DNA from 3 places in the Arcicella sp. GW822-FHT02H01 genome. Region 2 is predicted to be linked to each of the others. Evidence: riboswitches for the same ligand, from Rfam matches in the RefSeq annotation. Region 2 holds a riboswitch; each other region holds the start of a gene.
What was found. A riboswitch is a leader RNA that binds a small molecule or an ion and turns the genes downstream of it on or off. The one in region 2 is predicted to bind S-adenosylmethionine.

Region 1 (5,699 bases), on a different contig from region 2:
ACGGTGTCTGCTCGTATTACTTTATTTCAAGCAGTAGCCCGTACTTTCTTTTGGTCACTTTTGCCAATTGTAGGTTTTTCGGCTGAAATGATTACTACTATTTTGTTAGTACACGGGTTGTATCCATTTTTTATCCATACCCGTACTGTTGGCAAACTAGGCGTGTTGGAATATATTTTTGTAACGCCATCGCACCACCGCGTGCACCATGCTAACAACGACCAATATTTAGATAAAAACTACAGCGATGTGTTTATCATTTGGGATAAGTTGTTTGGCACTTTTGCAGAAGAAATAGAAGAACCAACTTATGGTTTGACAAAACCATTGAATAGTAATAGTTTTTTATGGCAACATTTTCATTTTATGCTTGAAATGGCCTATGCTTTTAAATATGCTACTGGTTGGAGAAATAAACTAAGAATGATTTTTGGAAAGCCAGAATATATCAACCCTACTTACAGGCGAGTATTAGAGCAAAAATTTGTAATTCATAAAACAGATAAGCTTTATACTACACGGTTTAGAAATTATGTGGTTTTGCAAATGACTTTAATTTTAATCACGTTGTTTACCTTTTTGCTTTTAGAAGGGCAGATTGATTTGTCAACTCAAATAGCTACTACGCTGATTATATTGGTTACGCTAGTGAATTGTGGGGCTATTTTAGAGCAAAGAAGATGGATTTTTTACTTAGAATACACACGATGTTTTCTGATTTTGTGGGTAGGCTATATCCATTTTGAAAATGCCCTTAATCCCTATGTTTTGTTTAGCATCGTTTTAATCGTTACGCTTTATTTCAAAACATTAAATCGTCAGTATTTGCGATTGATTTACGGTCTCCATTAAACCTAAACCAGATTTGTATAATAATTCTTAATTACATCAATTATGGAAAACAATCAGTTCTTAAATAAAATATCAGTTCGTCTGAAACTCAATAACCAGTTTGAACGCTCATTGATGTGGGTTGTTGCCATTGCTATTTATGTTATCGCTTTTAGTGTTTTCATTGGCAAAGCTCCTTTGCTTGATGCGGCTTATCAAGCCAAAGAGTGGCTTGGACCAGATTTCTATTTATACTTAGGTGTAGGTTTGTTGGCTCAATTAGTAGATGGCTCTTTAGGGATGGCTTATGGCATTACTTCTACTTCTTTTTTATTGGGAATAGGCGTTCCTCCTGCTTTGAGTAGTACAAGTGTTCACGTTTCTGAAATGTTTACTACTGGAGCATCTGCTATCTCACATTATCAGTTTAAAAATATTAATAAAAAATTGTTCAGAGCCTTGCTTTGGGGTGTGGTAGGTTCAGTGGCAGGTGCATATTTATTGTCAGAAATCATTGATGGTAATTTTATAAAACCCTATATCTCGCTATACATGCTAATACTGGGCGTGGTTATTTTGAAAAAAGCGTTTCAAAAAAATATCGCTAAACGTAAAACAAAGCGAGTTGGATTATTAGCTATTTTCGGTGGGTTCATGGATGCCATTGGCGGTGGTGGTTGGGGTCCAATCGTTACGTCTTCTTTGTTAGGTCAGGGACGTAACCCTCGTTATGCGATTGGTTCGGTCAATGCCGCAGAGTTTTTGATTACACTTTCTAGCGGACTTACTTTCTTGTTTTTTGAAGGGGTAAATTCTTGGCAAATCATTTTAGGATTGGTACTGGGTGGAATTATTGCTGCACCTTTTGGCGCTATTTTGATTAATAAAGTTCCTAGAAGACCTCTGATGTTTATCGTAGGCTCTGTAGTAATCTTCCTAAGCTTCAAAACGTTATGGAAAGTTTTGCCAGACTTATACCTATTTATTTCAACAGTTATTTCTCATTGGTAAATGCTACATGTATGAAAAGATGGAACCTTATACTCGTCATATTTCTCTTGTTCTCAGGGAGTTCATTTGCAAATGATTTTGAATTTACCCCAAATTTACAAAATGCATATAGCGAACTTTGTAAATTAAAGGTGCAATCTGCTAAGCAACTTTTAGCCAAAGAACCTGCCAATAATGGTATCAGAATCTGGTTGGAAGATTTTGCCGACATGATTGTGCTTTTTGCTAGCGAAGATGAAAAAGAGTATGAAAGGTTATCTGATAATGAAGATAAAAGGCTGGATTTAATCAAGGATTTAGATGAAGATTCGCCTTATAATAAATTTGTTCAAGCAGAAATCAAATTACACTGGGCATTGGTAAAAATGAAATTAGGCCATGAAACCAAAGGTGGTTTTAATGCCATTTCAGCCTATAAATTACTAGAAGAAAATCGTAAACGATTTCCAAATTTTACTGCTAATTATAAGAATTTAGGCGTTTTTCATGTCATGATAGGTTCTGTCCCTGAAAACTATAAATGGGTTACAAAACTATTAGGATTGAAAGGAGGTATTCAGCAAGGATTAAAAGAATTGAATATCGCTGTTAACGATAAAATTGTAGGAAAAGAAGCAAAGTTTTATCAGCTATTTATTCAGTCGAATGTCTTGACGTTGGATGATAATGAGCGACAAGATTTAAGTCAATTTGTGACTAATAATCCTGATAATTTGGCGATTAGTTTCTTGGGTGTATCGATATTGCTAAGAAATAATAAAAGTGAGATGGCGCAGAAAATATTACAGAACAGACCTAACGGTACTGCTTATATGGCCATGCCTATTTTTGATTTATATCAAGCTGAAATCTTATTTAACAAAGGCAATTATTCGCCAGCTATTCAGTATTATCAAAACTATCTAAAAAACTTTCGTGGGAATAGCTTTTTGAAAGATGTAAATTTTAAATTGTTTCTTGCCAACTGGCTAACAAACAACCCTGATAAAGCATTGAATCACTTAGCTAAAATTCCGAATGTGGGCAAGAAATTTTCTGAAACAGATATCATTGCCCAAAACTTTTATGAACAATTTCAGAAAACAAAAGTTTTTCCCAATAAGAATCTTGTAAAGGCTTGTTATGCATTTGAAGGAGGACATTATACAGAGGCTTTAGTGTTTTTAGATGACCTTGAAGAAGATTCATTTACTTCGCAGATTGATAAGGCAAACTTTAATTTTAGAAAGGCAAGCATTTTACAAAAAATGAATGCACAGTCTCAAGCAATTCCTTTTTTCGAGCGTGCTATGGCACTTTGTGCAGGACAAAACTGCCATTTTGGGGCAAGTTCTTCCTTGCAATTAGGCTATATTTATCAGCAAAGAAATGATAAACCAAAAGCCAGACTTTCGTTTGAAAGAGCAATTGCTTATAAAAAACACGAATACAAAAACTCGATAGATAATAAAGCACAAGCGGCATTAACTGAAATGGGGATTTAATTGTCTTTGAATAATTTTTTCAAAAAAAAGACATAAATTTTAAGGATAAAATTTGGAATTGTAATATTTAAAATAGAACTTTGTCTATCGAATAAGTAGATTTATAAAGAACGAAGGGAGAGATAAGGCTCTATGATCTTCTGGCAACCTGTAAACCACCATCAAGGTGCCCCAACCTTATTCTAATGATAAATCATAAAAAATCACACAAAAGAATATTGTAATACGCAATACAAAATAGTCTTGTGTTTTACTCAACCTAATACATCATGAGACGTATAGTTATAATCGTGTGCTTAATTTTTGCCTCTATGGCTATTAAAGCACAGCAAATCAATCAGATAGTTAGCTGGAAATATAGCTATGCCAATCCTAGTTTTAAAGTAGGAGATGAGGTAGAATTAGTCTTTACTGCTAATCTGGAAAAAGGTTGGTCGTTATATTCAAGTGACTTTAAAGCTGATGTTGGGCCACAGCCTACTACTTTTTGGTTTGCTGAAAATGGTTCTTTTGAATATGACGGAAAGATTGTACCAGTTAGTCCTTTAAAAAAGCTGGATAAGAATTGGGGATTTGAAGTGTCTTATTTCAAAGAAAAAGCGGAATTCAGAACAAAAGTCAGAATTGTAGAACATTCATTAGACATTTTTGGAGGAATAAAAGGGCAACTCTGCAATGATAAAAAGGGCGTTTGCATCCCATTTGAACAAAAATTTCAATTTTAGAAAATTTTAGAAATTAATAAATATTTAGAAACCTCTTTCAAAAAATTAAATACAATTCATCAACAATACAACAGTGAAGTGAAATGACCTCTTAAACCTATTAGCTTGAAAATTAATCAGACAACATTCTAAAAAACTAAACACCATGGAGATTTATTGTGATAACGCCGCTACTACAGCCCTAGATTTGGAGGTATTAGATACCATGATTCCATATCTAACCAATCATTTCGGGAATCCTTCTTCTAGTCATGCGATAGGAAGAAAAGCTAGAGAAGCGGTAGAAGAGTCTAGACAGAAAATAGCTGGACTTTTAAATGCCTCAGAAAATGATATTTTCTTTACTTCTGGTGCTACAGAAGCCAATAATTTAGCACTTTCTGGAGCTATTAAAACCTATGAAATTAAGCATGTTATAACAAGTAGACTTGAGCACAAAGCAGTTTTACAAACCTTAGGGCAATATAGCCAGAATAATGAATTGGAAATCGATTTTGTGAAAATTGATAGTCGCGGTAATATTGATTTGAATCAATTTGAATGGCTTTTGAAGAATAACCATCAGACGTTAGTAAGCCTAATGCATGCTAATAACGAGATTGGAAATTTTAACGATATTGTAAAAATTGGAGAAATCTGTAAGAAATATGATGCCATTTTTCATAGTGATACTACGCAAACAATAGGTAAATATAGGTTTGATATTAAAAAGCTGAATGTAGACTATATTGTTGGGTCATCACATAAATTTCATGGACCTAAAGGAGTAGGATTTATCTACATCAATAAGTACCGCAAAATACAGCCTCATATTTATGGAGGTGCTCAGGAAAGAGGAACCAGAGGTGGAACAGAGAATGTAGCAGGTATTGTGGGCATGGCCAAAGCTTTAGAAATAGCCTATAGAGATTTGGAGGAATATCATAACTATGTTGCTTTCTTGAAATCAAAAATGAGTACAACATTATATGAATTGTTTGGGGAGGAAATTTCGTTTAATGGAGAAAGCGATTCACCAACAAACAGTTTGCCGAATATCCTCAATGTGGCTTTTCCTCATCTGAAAAAAGGAGGAGTATTAGTAAATCGTTTGGATGCACTGGGCATCGCAGTTTCAGGAGGTAGTGCTTGCTCTAACTTAACCAATAATGGTTCGCATGTGTTGAAAACATTGAATCGTAACCTTGATAAAGATAGCGTTCGTTTTTCTTTTAGTAAATCTAATACGCCCAAAGAAATAGATTTAATTATCAAGACCATCGTAGATATTTACGAGCAAGATATTTTTGTTAAAAAGACAGAACAACAAAAAAATCCTCAATTAATTTTTGCTTAAAAAATTGTATTTAAGCGGTTTTTTACAAAATAAACAGTATCTTTGTCTATCGAATAAATAGAGTAAAGATATAAATTTAAGCGACAGCTTTGTCAAATATTTATTAGAAAGTCGGTGGTTGGCTCTCTTTTAATTTTGGCGAGCTGTCGCTTAAATGTTTTATACAAATCTACTTATTTTGTTTTAAAAAAGGAAATAAAGTAGATTCCACATGCGACTCATTGATTAGTTTACTCAATTCTTTTACCTTCTCAGGATATTGTTTCGCAAGATTATCAGTTTCAGTAGGGTCTTTGGCTAAATCATACAGTT
Region 2 (5,699 bases):
AATTATTATTTGGTTATTCACTAACGGAATGACAAAAATAACATTTTATGAAGTGTGAAACAGCGTTTTTGTTTGAAAATAGTTTTGAAAACTGATAGTTTTTTGTCAATTCTTCGTTTGAATGTTGATATTCAGCACATTAAGAGATAGACAATTGCCAAAATCAATTAATTATGCTTGAACAGCATAACCTTCTACAACCATTTTACCTTTGTAAAATAAATTTCCTTCAAATACGTGAGCACGGTGACGTAAGTGAATTTCTCCAGTTGTTGGATCTGTAGTGATTGTTTTTGGAGTTCCAAAATCGTGTGAACGTCTTTTATCTCTACGAGTTGTCGAGTGTCTGCGTTTAGGATGTGCCATTTGCTTATTTCTTTATTATGTTATTCTTTATTTATCTAAAAACGTAATTTGCCAGTATGGTGGCTAAATTATTAATTATTATTCAATTTCTTTAAAATAGCCCAGCGTGGGTCTATTTCAGGTTCATCTTCGTTTGTTTTTTCTTCATCGTCGTCATCATCATCTGAATCTCCTGTTGAAGTAGAATAAACAATTTCTCCTTCGTCATCATCTTCCCAAATTGAATCTTCAAAGTCTTCGTCTAAATCATCATCATCCAAACTTGATAAAAATGTTTGTTCTTCAACTTGAAAACGGGGATGAAGCTTTTTCATTGGAATCTGCAAGCCAATGAATTCATAAATATCTTGAGCTACGTTGATATACTGTGTATTTCTATCAATCAACATCAACTCATCTGTAATCTCCTCAGTGTGGTCAGAAAACTTTAAAATCATTTTCTGAGTAATATCAATAGGGAAATCAAAAGTATCCAAGCTACGGTCACAAGTGAGTTCTACAGAACCTACAATATGATATAATAATTGAATCATTACTTCCGATTTATCTAAAGTAACGGTTGCTTTAAAATTCCCTTTTTCGATTAAATCTTGCTCTAATGCCACAAAAAAGTCATCACCTCCCTCAAATTCATGCACATAATGCTTGTTTTCAAGGCGGAAGATGTCAATCTTAAATGTATTTAATACGCTCTTATTCACTTGGTTTCATCGAAAAGACTGCAAAATTAGGGACTATTTTTTACAATGACAAGTATTGAACAAAATATTACAAGTACTTATTGCCAAATATCTTTTGGATAACGACCTTTGTTCCATGAAACAGATTATAAAAAACAATCCTTTATATTTTGGCTTGTATATCGTTGTATGGCTTATAGGGCTTGTATGGGTGCTTAGTACCAACAAATTTGACCAAATGGTATTGATTAACCGATATAATGCTTTGTGGGCAGACTCCTTTTTTGTAATGGCTACACAATTGGGTGAAGGATGGTTTTTTGTGGCTATAATCCTAAGTTATTTATTTATTAGTTATGATAAAGCACTGATACTTACGGCTTCTCTGGGTTTAAGCTCTCTAGTTTCATTTTTATTAAAACTTAGTTTTGATAATCTCCGTCCCATGGCTTTTTTTGCAGATAAGCATATAAAATGGTATTTTGTTGATGGAGTAAAAATTAATATCCATCTCAGTTTTCCTTCTGGGCATACCACTACTGCCTTTGCAGTTTTTACATTGCTTACTATCTTTCTTATCAATAAAAAGTGGTCTGTACTCTTTTTATTACTGGCTTGTTTGGCAGGTTATTCAAGATGTTATCTTTTCCAACATTTTCCTGAAGATGTTTTGGCGGGCTCTGTCGTAGGAACAGTTAGTAGTATGGTAGTGTATATATTGGTTAATAAAATGCTTGAGAATAATCCCAAAGACTGGCATAGAAGAAGACTGATTCCTCCTAAGAAATCCTGATTTCTTAGGAGGAATTTAGTGATTTAGCGAATGAGTGATTTAGTGATTGGGGCATTTAAATCGTAGTAAAAGACAGCTCAAAACTCATTGCTCAAAGCTTACAGCTACTAGCTATTGTTCTATCAAATTCTTCCTTTCCAATTTCTTAAAGAAGTCATACATCGGGTTAACATCTAGTTTAACAAACTTCTGCCATAGTTTAATAGCTTTAGTAATTAATTGACTTTCTATCAAAAAACCATCGTGACCATATAGAGAATCTAAGGCTTGGAAAGTAGCTCCAGGGATATGTTTTGCCAAAAAGGCTTGTTCATTAATTGGGAAAAGGGCGTCAGACTTTATACCCATTACCAATGTTTTAGCCTTAATCTGCGATAATGCCTGAATAGCTCCGCCTCTACCACGACCCACATCCTGCGAATCCATCACCTGCGAAAGTACATAATATGAAAAAGCATTAAACCGCTGAGCTAGTTTTTCTCCTTGATAACGTTGGTAGCTCATCGCACGATGCACTTTGCCCAAAGACTCATCTTTACGGGCTTGTGTTACGCCATAGGTTTCATAATTTCTATACGAAATCAAGGCGGTAGCTCTGGCAGCTTTCATGCCTTCGATACCTGCTTGTGGGTGACTTTCTTTCCAAGTCGGGTCTACTTCAATCGACATCCTTTGCGATTCGTTAAAGGCAATTCCCCACGGTGAATGTTGCGCATTGGTAGCAATCAAAATCAGGTTTTCAATCAAATTAGGCTGAGAAATAGCCCATTCTACACATTGTTGACCACCCAAAGAACCGCCAATACACGTTTTGATTCGAGTAATTCCAAGATGCTCGCGAAGTAAATCAAAAGAATTGACAATATCGCGGATAGTAATAAAAGGGAAGGTATGGAAATAAGGTTCGCCAGTAGCTGGATTGATAGAAAGAGGGCCAGTACTGCCATAATGTGACCCTAATACATTTACACAAATGATAAAATGTTTATCAGGGTCGAATAGCTTACCTCTGCCTACTAACCCTTGCCACCAATCTTCTACATCATGACTACCCGTAAAGGCATGACAAACCCAAATTACATTAGAGCAATCAGCGTTTATCTTACCTAATGATTGATAAGCTAATGTTACTTCTGGTAAAATACCTCCTGCCTCTAGTTCAAAGGCTTGATTATATTTAAAAAGATTATTCAATGTATAAAAGACTTGAGCACCAATACTCATTTGAGTGAAACCTTTATTTAAGCAATCAAAAGCGAATGATAAGATAATTGCTTTTGTAACTCGTCGAAACTTTCTTCATATTCCCAGTACATCAATCGTCCATGCGAGCCCGTCACCAAAATATATTTTTCAGAAATAGACTGTATGCGGTTGATAGCTACCACCTTTACCATTTTCTGAGCCACGGTTACTTCTTCGATGATTTCCTTATTGTTGGCGTCGAAGCCATGAACAATGAGGTAATTGCCCGTTGTGATTTTAATAAATTTTGACATAATAGCTGACAAATTTGGTCACGACAAAATCATGACGATAAACGAAAATAAATCGTAAACCTGACGAATACTTTACAGCATGGAAAAATGACTGGGAGAGTACTTCGTAATTGGTTTATATTTCCTAAAAAATAGTCAAACGACTATACAATTTCTAGGTAGGAATTAGCACCTTGCCTTTACGAGCGGTAGGTTGCCAGAAGTTCATAGAGCCTATTCTCTCCCTTCTTCTTTATAAATCAATTACCTGTGGAGGTCGAAACCTCAGAGGAAAATTGACTTGATGATGCAAAGTAAATCGTGAAAGCTTGAAAAAGCAAATTTTTTAGGCTTTCTCCCCAAAGAATCTTCTTTACAGGGTGAAAAAATAGGTTGTACATCCTTTCTATTAGCCGGCGACTTAAGTCCTAATGATTACCCATATATCTATAAGTGCTTGATAGTTAAATTCTTATCCCTAGTGAGGGACTTAAGTCCCTCGCTAGGGATAAGAATTTAACGTAGTCAGGCTATGACAAGAGACGACCAAAGCTCGGTTTGAAAGGCGATTTAAGCCTATTTGAACCAATTTTATCAATAATTACATCTTCATTTCAACTTTTTTAAAAGATGTTGGTAATCACTTTAAGTCACCGACTAATAGAAATGGATGTTGATAATTATCTTACTTAAAGGTCAAAAATAATAACTTAACATTACTGAATACCTTTCGACAAACCATCCATTAATGCATCAACATCGTTCATGTCATTATAAAGATGTGGGGCAAGCCTGATAGATTGCCCTCGGAACGAAACAAAAACTTTGCGTTCTTGCAAGGCAGCTTGAATTTTTTGGTAATCGACATGCTCAGGAATCCTAATGCCTACTAGATGGCTACTTCTATAAGGTTTTTCTTCTACCCAATAGCCATGTGCTTGTAAAATTTCTAAAGGTTCTTTCAGCAATTCATCACAATAATTATTGATAGCATTCACTCCCCAAGCATTGATTTGTTCTATCGCCGCAGTAAGCATAGGATTTAAGATAAAATTGCTTCTTTCGCCCATGTTGTATCTATCTGCTTTGGCTCTATACTGAGTTTGATAATTAATCAAATTTTTAAAATCTTCAGAACCTACCCGATTTATCCAATTACGTTCTAAGGGATTGCCTTCATCAAAAAAAGCTCCGAAATAGGCTACTCCTGCTGAATAAGGGCCTAAAAGCCATTTATATCCGGGATTGATGATGGCATCGGGTTGCACTTTTTGTACATCAAAAGGCATCGCTCCGATAGACTGTGTGCCATCCAATACCAACAATGCACCTACCGAACGGCAACGTTGACCAATGATTTCGGTATTAAAAGAAGTGCCATCAGCCCAATGAGTAGGCGATACTACTACTAAACAAGTGTTGCTAGTGATGGCTTCCAACAATTTTTCATTCCATATTTTACCCCTATTTTCTAAGGATGCTGGTGGATGAACTACCCTCATTTTTAAACCCAAATTGATACAAACCTCTTCCCACGCATATACGTCGGAAGGGAATTCTTCGCTGACCATCACAATTTCTTGCCCTGCTCTTATATTGGGTTTTCTATACAAGTTTTTAGCTACGATTGCCATGCCGTAGGACGATGAAGGCAATAATACAATGCGTTCAGGGTCTGGACAATTAATTAATTTAGCATAAGCATTTTTAACGGGTTCAGTCGTTTCAAAAAAACTTTGTGAAGTAATGTTTTGAGGTTGCGTTTTTCGCAAAATTCCTTGAATGCCAGCTTCTTCTACTGATTTAAGATTGGGTGCCATGGTGGCACAATTGATATAATGAATACCTTCTTCAAGGCTAAAAAGATGTTTTTGACAGGATAAACTCATTTTGTTGATGTTATATTGAAAGGTTTTCAAAAATACATATTCTTGACGATTTTAAGCTATAAATGATTTGTACAACACAAAAAGGTGTAATTTTGAGTATGCGTATAGATGAATCAACCATAGAACGAATCCGACAAAGTGCTGATATTGCCGATGTAATAGGCGATTATGTTTCTTTGAAGAAGAAAGGAGCAAACCTTTGGGCTTGTTGTCCATTTCATGGAGAAAAATCACCGTCGTTTTCAGTATCGCCTGCTAAGGGTATTTATAAGTGTTTTGGTTGTGGAAAAGCTGGGGATGCTATCCGTTTTATCATGGATATTGAAGGACTGGGCTATGGAGAAGCTTTGCGGCATTTAGCCAAAAAGTATGGCATTGAAATCCAAGAAACGCACCTTACAGACGAACAACAACTAGCACAAAATGAACGTGAAAGTTTACTCATTGCCCTGAATTATGCTAAAAATTATTATCAAGAGAATCTTTTTCAGCA
Region 3 (5,699 bases), on a different contig from region 2:
ATTCTATTACTTCTTTTAAAGTCTTGAATACGCCATTATGCATATACGGAGGTGTAATGGCTACATTTCGTAGGCCTGGGACTTTAAAATGCCCTAAATGACTTGAATCTTTTGTAATTTTATACCGTCCTACATCATTTAGCTTTCGTCCATCGAATAACCCTATATTTTTAAATCTATCCGCAGTAAAGTCTTCTCCTGCATGGCAATTGGCACAATTAGCTTTACCAATAAACAGCAGGCGTCCTCTGATTGCTTCTGGACTCATGGCATTATCATCCCCATTGATATAACGGTCGTAGGGAGTATTGGCAGTTTCTAAGGTCTTTTGATACGCCGCCAAAGCATCTCCCAAGAGCTTTTCGGTGGCTTGTGATTTATAAATTTTCTTGAACGCTCTACTATATACTTTATCTTCATTTAATCTTGTTATGGCCTGCATAATCGGAAGATTCATTTCTGTTGTTGATATAATCGGCTGAATAGCTTGCTCTTCTAAGGAGTTGGAACGACCATCCCAAAACAAATGTATTCTACCTGCCAAGTTCATTGCAGAAGGTGTATTTCTATCAGTCAAAATGCCGTCAACACCTACACTAAATTGTGTTGTATCAGCAAAAGCAAGTTCGGGTTTGTGGCATGAGGCACAGCTTAATGTTTTTTTAGAAGATAAGATTGGGTCAAAAAAAAGTTTTTCTCCGAGTGCTATTTTACTAGTAGGTTCATTTTCTTGCATCTGATACTGAAAACTCATCAATACAATACAAGCTACCGAGAGTATGCAGAAGCATTTTTTCATGATGGTAATTTATAGAAGAAATATAAAGTCAGGAGAATTTAGAGGTGTTTTCTTATTTAATTAAATATGTCTACACCTCTAAATTTTTCTACAAGCATTTTATTACGCTATTTATCTGCCCACATCTAGCGTACAAACACTTATTTTCCAGTCGCTTTAGCTGCTACATTGCTTGCTTGAGCCACCAAATTAACGTCTAACTCAAAGTCATTTTCAATAGCTTTGTCACCTAAGTTTTCAAAGAAGTTTTTTGAACGAAACTTAATATCATACTTAGTACGGTCTACCAAAATTTTAGCCTGAGCAGTCGTTTTGTTCTTATCTACCTTTACAGTAGCTGGAAACTTCACATCATTCGTAATACCTTTGATGGTAAGTTTGCCTGATATTTCATAGTTTTCACCTCCTTTCGACGTGACAGCCGTAGTCACGAATTTAGCTTTAGGGAATTTTTCAACGCTAAAAAAATCATCTGCTTTCAGATGTCCCACTAATTTGGCATTATAGTCTTTATCTGTTAAATCCGTTACCGTCAACGACGTTAAGTCTATATCAAATGAGCCACTTTTCAGTTTATTATTTGAAACGACCAAATTACCTGCGCTCAATGAAACGTTTCCAGTATGTGCACCCGTTACTTTCTTGCCAGTCCATATCAACTTACTAGCCTGATTATCAACAGTGTATACTACGTCGCTACCTTTATTATCATTTGTTGCTTTTGCACTGATTGCGAAAGTCAAAACACTTGTCAGAATTAGAATGATTTTTTTCATGTGAATAATTGAATTTGAGATTATATTATATGTATTAAATACCTGAGTTGATTATTTGTATTATTTATTTAAAGCTACTTCTGAAGCAGGAACAGGTTCTGCAATAAGTTTATCTAATTCTTTATTCCATTTTTTCACATACTGTTTAAAGTATTTTCCTGTTACTTCACCCGTATATCCTGTATGGATTTGTTTTACTTTGCCATCTCTCCCGATAATAATGGTAGTAGGAAAAGCTATCATTTTATTCAAGGCTGCAAATTTTTCTGAAGCAACTTTTTTATCAGCAATCCCTCCAAACAAAATATCATATTGGATATCGTACTTATCTCTTAGTTTTCCTAAAGTATATTTTGCATAAGCTAAATCATCTTTCTGCTCAAACCCTACTGCGATAGCCTCAACACCACGATTTTTATTAGCCTTGAACCACGGAGAAAGGAATTGTGTTTGGTCTGTACAGTTTGGACACCAAGTACCAATAATTTCTACAATAACCACTTTTCCTTTATATTTTTCATCACTCAGTGATACTTGTTTCCCATTCAAGTCTGGCAAGGTGAAATCTAGTTTTTCATATCCTTCTTTTAAGTGCGTTAACGTATATGCATCGGGCAATTCTGCATTTTTATCTTTTACGCCTTCAAATTTCACGTTGTTATAAATACCCAAGCCTACTTCGCCAGAAATACTTTTATCAGGATTAATTTTCCCACGAATTAACCAAGGGCTTGGTCCTGAAAAACCTGTCAGTGTAAATTCATCTCCTTGTACGATACCTTCTAGTTCACGCGTATCGCCAGTTACTTTCAGAAACACACCTTTTAGTTTATTTCCTTTTTGTTCAAAAACTGCTACTTGCTCAGCTACGGGCTCTTTGCTAATAATTTTAATAGCCCATTTACCTGACAAATTATGGTTTGCCTGAATCTCTTTAGCAGGTTCTACAAAACGATATGTTTTACCAGATTCTGCCGTAAAGGGAAGGAAATTTCCTTTAAAATTGGGTACAAGGCTTTTATAAACTCCTGACAAGGTGCCATCATCATTTATTTTTGCTACTAAGGCAGCATCATAAGTATTCATTTTGATAAATACTGAATCATTCGCAATTTGTTTTACATGAAAATCGTCTCTACGTGAGCCGTTTAACAACGTGAACGTTGCATGTTCAGCATCTTTTCCTTTGACTTCAAAATTAAAGGGTACTTGTACCTCGTTCACTTTAAATTCACCACGCCATTGGCCTTCTTTAATAAATTTGGTTTGTGCTTCGGCAGCATTGAATGCCAGTGAACCTATCGCTAAATAAGTGAGTGATAGAAATTGCTTCGTAGTTTTCATCTGTTTTAATTTATTATTATTCTATTAAATATATAGACTTAGTATATTATATATTCAAACAATTACTTATCTGATGAAAAAGAATTCATCAAATACTAAACATTTTGGATTGATGATAACAATGAGGCAAACTCATATTCACATCAATGAATGTTAACTCATGATAAAAAACTGATTGTATGTACGATTTATCGTTAGAATTAGGATGGGGCACCTTGTTGGTGGCTAACAGGTTGCCAGAAGATCATCGAGCCTACTCTCTCCCTTCGTTCATTATAAATCTATTTATTCTATGGACAAAGTTAATTAATTTAATTTGAGAAAAACAAATCTTTATTTAAAAAAATGCAAAAAAGTATTTTTTTCATTTCAAAAACGCTGAAAATACTTATAGAACGACAAAACTCATTGCTAATTATAGCATTAAAATACCTAATGATTGGGTAATTAATAACCAAAATATACCGAATTCTTACTTTTTGAGAAAAATGCAAAAATGATATAATAGTTAAAATAAAACTCCTTTACTTTAGTAGACTAATGTATAAATACCTTAAAAATAGACTCTATTTATTCAATAAAATATTTGAATTGCACAATTAGAATTGAATTATTAAAGTTTTTTAAAAAGTATTTGCCAAAAAAATTCTCAGATTATACATTTGTCCCATAAGTTTTATAGAGTAATTATAAATGTGTCATAATTACACTTAAGAGTTAATATTTCCTTACTTAAAACAATTCGAATAAAACATTAGCATCTAACCGTGCTAAAACACAGATTTTTTGACGATTACCAGCAACATCAGAAAAATGATGGATAGAAAAGTATTTGCCAAAATTATCAAATTAAACAAAAAAATTATGGACAAACACAATCAATGGAAACAACATTTACGAAAACTTCAAAGTCTTTTTTCCATCATTATCGTCTTAGGAATTACTTCTTTTCAAAGTATTGCTAATAAGTCTATTAAATCTAGCGAACAAATAATTAATGGAATTATTAAGGATGAAAAAGGAGAAGCTTTACCAGGGGTAAATATTATTATTAAGGGCACTCAAAAAGGGGCTTCATCTAATCAAGATGGTAAATATTCAATTACAGTTAATCAAAAAGATGCTACGCTAATTTATTCTTTTGTGGGTTATATCTCTCAAGAAGTTAAAATTAGCAATCAAACTATTATTAATATTACACTTCAACCTGCGGCTAAATCGTTGGATGAAGTAGTAGTAATTGGTTATGGTACACAAAAAGCCAGTGACATTACGGGCTCTGTGGCATCTTTTGATGCCAAGCATTTAGAAGAAAAGCCCATTTCAAGAATCGAGCAAGCATTGGTGGGACAAATGGCAGGTGTACAAGTAAAACAGCAATCTGGCTTACCGGGTGCAGGGCTAAGTGTTGTAGTACGTGGAACGGGTTCAATCAATGCTGGTTCTGAACCTCTTTATGTAATCGATGGATTTCCGTTGGATGTAGCTGGACAAAGCTCTGATGGAAGCATTGGTACAAGTCCATTAGCTAACTTAAGCGCTAATGATATTGAAAGCATTCAAGTATTGAAAGATGCGGCGGCGGGTGCTATTTATGGGTCACGGGCCGCGAATGGAGTGGTATTAATTACGACAAAAAAAGGTAAGTCGGGTAAGTTAAAAATCAATTTGAATGCTAATAGCGGTATTAGTAGTATTGCTAAAAAATTAGATATCTTAAGTGCCGACGAATGGGTAAATGTTGCTACTGAAGTAGCGAATATTAACTGGGTTCGTTCTGGAACGGGTAGAACAGCCGACCAAACGAATGACCAACGTAGGGCAATTTTAGGGTTGAAAGCAGGAGAATACAACACCTCTTATATGCCTGATGAACGTTGGTCGATAGCAGGACATCCTGGTTTGGAGTATGTAGATTGGCAAGACGCTATTTACAGAAAAGCTTCTTTTCAAAACTATCAATTATCTGCTACTGGTGGTACTGAAAATGTAAGTTATTTCTTTTCAGGAAATTACCTGAATCAGCAATCAACCTTAGTAGGTACTGACTACAAAAGTTATGGCGTTCGTGCCAATATTGAGGCAAAGGCTAACAAGAAACTAAAATTTGGAATTAACCTCGCTCCTACGTATTCTGAAAACAATACGCCTCAAGGCGACGGGAAAGACAGTCCTATCATGAATATAGCCTCCATTGCTCCTGTAGTAGAAGCAAATGCTGGCTTAAACAGTGGTGCTGGCGAGTTCGCCACTTATACATGGAGTAGCCCACGTCTGGTAAGTCCATATGCTATTTTGAATAATTCGATTGGTTTAACAAAAAACACACGCCTTTTGACATCAATTTATGCAGAATACTATATTTTACCAAGTCTTTTTGCTAAGACTACCATCAATTACGACGACGTAAATCAGCAAACTAAAAAATATGTATCCGACTATGTGGCTGTTGGTGGTGCTACCGAGCGTATTACTAACCCTGGAAAAAATGCTAGTGGCTCTTATGGTGGTTATAGAAAGCAAAATTTTGTGAATGAAAACACGCTTAATTTTATCAAAACTTTCGATAAAGTTCACAATGTGGCAGCCGTAGCAGGTGTATCATTCAATAGCGTGCATAGCGAAGCTTTCAACATTAGTACAGCAGGTGGTTTTGCCAACAACATCGTAAATACTATCAGTAATGCCATTCCTAACTCGGCAGGCGTGACTGTAACGGGTACTACTACTGAAAATAATAACACACTTTTTTCATACTATGGTAGAATTCAATACGATTA

Region 1: linked by a shared signal. The riboswitch ahead of AC1RNE_RS21110 (protein-disulfide reductase DsbD domain-containing protein) and the one ahead of AC1RNE_RS15325 (hypothetical protein) in region 2 are both predicted to bind S-adenosylmethionine.
Region 3: linked by a shared signal. The riboswitch ahead of AC1RNE_RS21135 (peroxiredoxin family protein) and the one ahead of AC1RNE_RS15325 (hypothetical protein) in region 2 are both predicted to bind S-adenosylmethionine.

What each region holds. Positions count from the first base shown of each region.
Region 1 covers NZ_JBXANT010000002.1:187,865-193,563, forward strand. Annotated here, with positions in the region: gene AC1RNE_RS21095 (sterol desaturase family protein) at 1-852, shown strand, start outside; gene AC1RNE_RS21100 (sulfite exporter TauE/SafE family protein) at 895-1,842, shown strand; gene AC1RNE_RS21105 (tetratricopeptide repeat protein) at 1,854-3,326, shown strand; SAM riboswitch class I at 3,425-3,521, shown strand; gene AC1RNE_RS21110 (protein-disulfide reductase DsbD domain-containing protein) at 3,596-4,051, shown strand; gene AC1RNE_RS21115 (cysteine desulfurase family protein) at 4,197-5,387, shown strand; gene AC1RNE_RS21120 (arylsulfatase) at 5,557-5,699, opposite strand, start outside.
Region 2 covers NZ_JBXANT010000001.1:3,666,335-3,672,033, forward strand. Annotated here, with positions in the region: gene rpmF (50S ribosomal protein L32) at 172-366, opposite strand; gene AC1RNE_RS15310 (YceD family protein) at 438-1,067, opposite strand; gene AC1RNE_RS15315 (phosphatase PAP2 family protein) at 1,183-1,839, shown strand; gene AC1RNE_RS15320 (homoserine O-acetyltransferase family protein) at 1,951-3,063, opposite strand; gene AC1RNE_RS15325 (hypothetical protein) at 3,081-3,338, opposite strand; SAM riboswitch class I at 3,451-3,579, opposite strand; gene AC1RNE_RS15330 (aminotransferase class V-fold PLP-dependent enzyme) at 4,034-5,206, opposite strand; gene dnaG (DNA primase) at 5,305-5,699, shown strand, end outside.
Region 3 covers NZ_JBXANT010000002.1:197,825-203,523, reverse strand. Annotated here, with positions in the region: gene AC1RNE_RS21145 (cytochrome-c peroxidase) at 1-799, opposite strand, end outside; gene AC1RNE_RS21140 (YceI family protein) at 940-1,575, opposite strand; gene AC1RNE_RS21135 (peroxiredoxin family protein) at 1,636-2,919, opposite strand; SAM riboswitch class I at 3,105-3,201, opposite strand; gene AC1RNE_RS21130 (SusC/RagA family TonB-linked outer membrane protein) at 3,784-5,699, shown strand, end outside.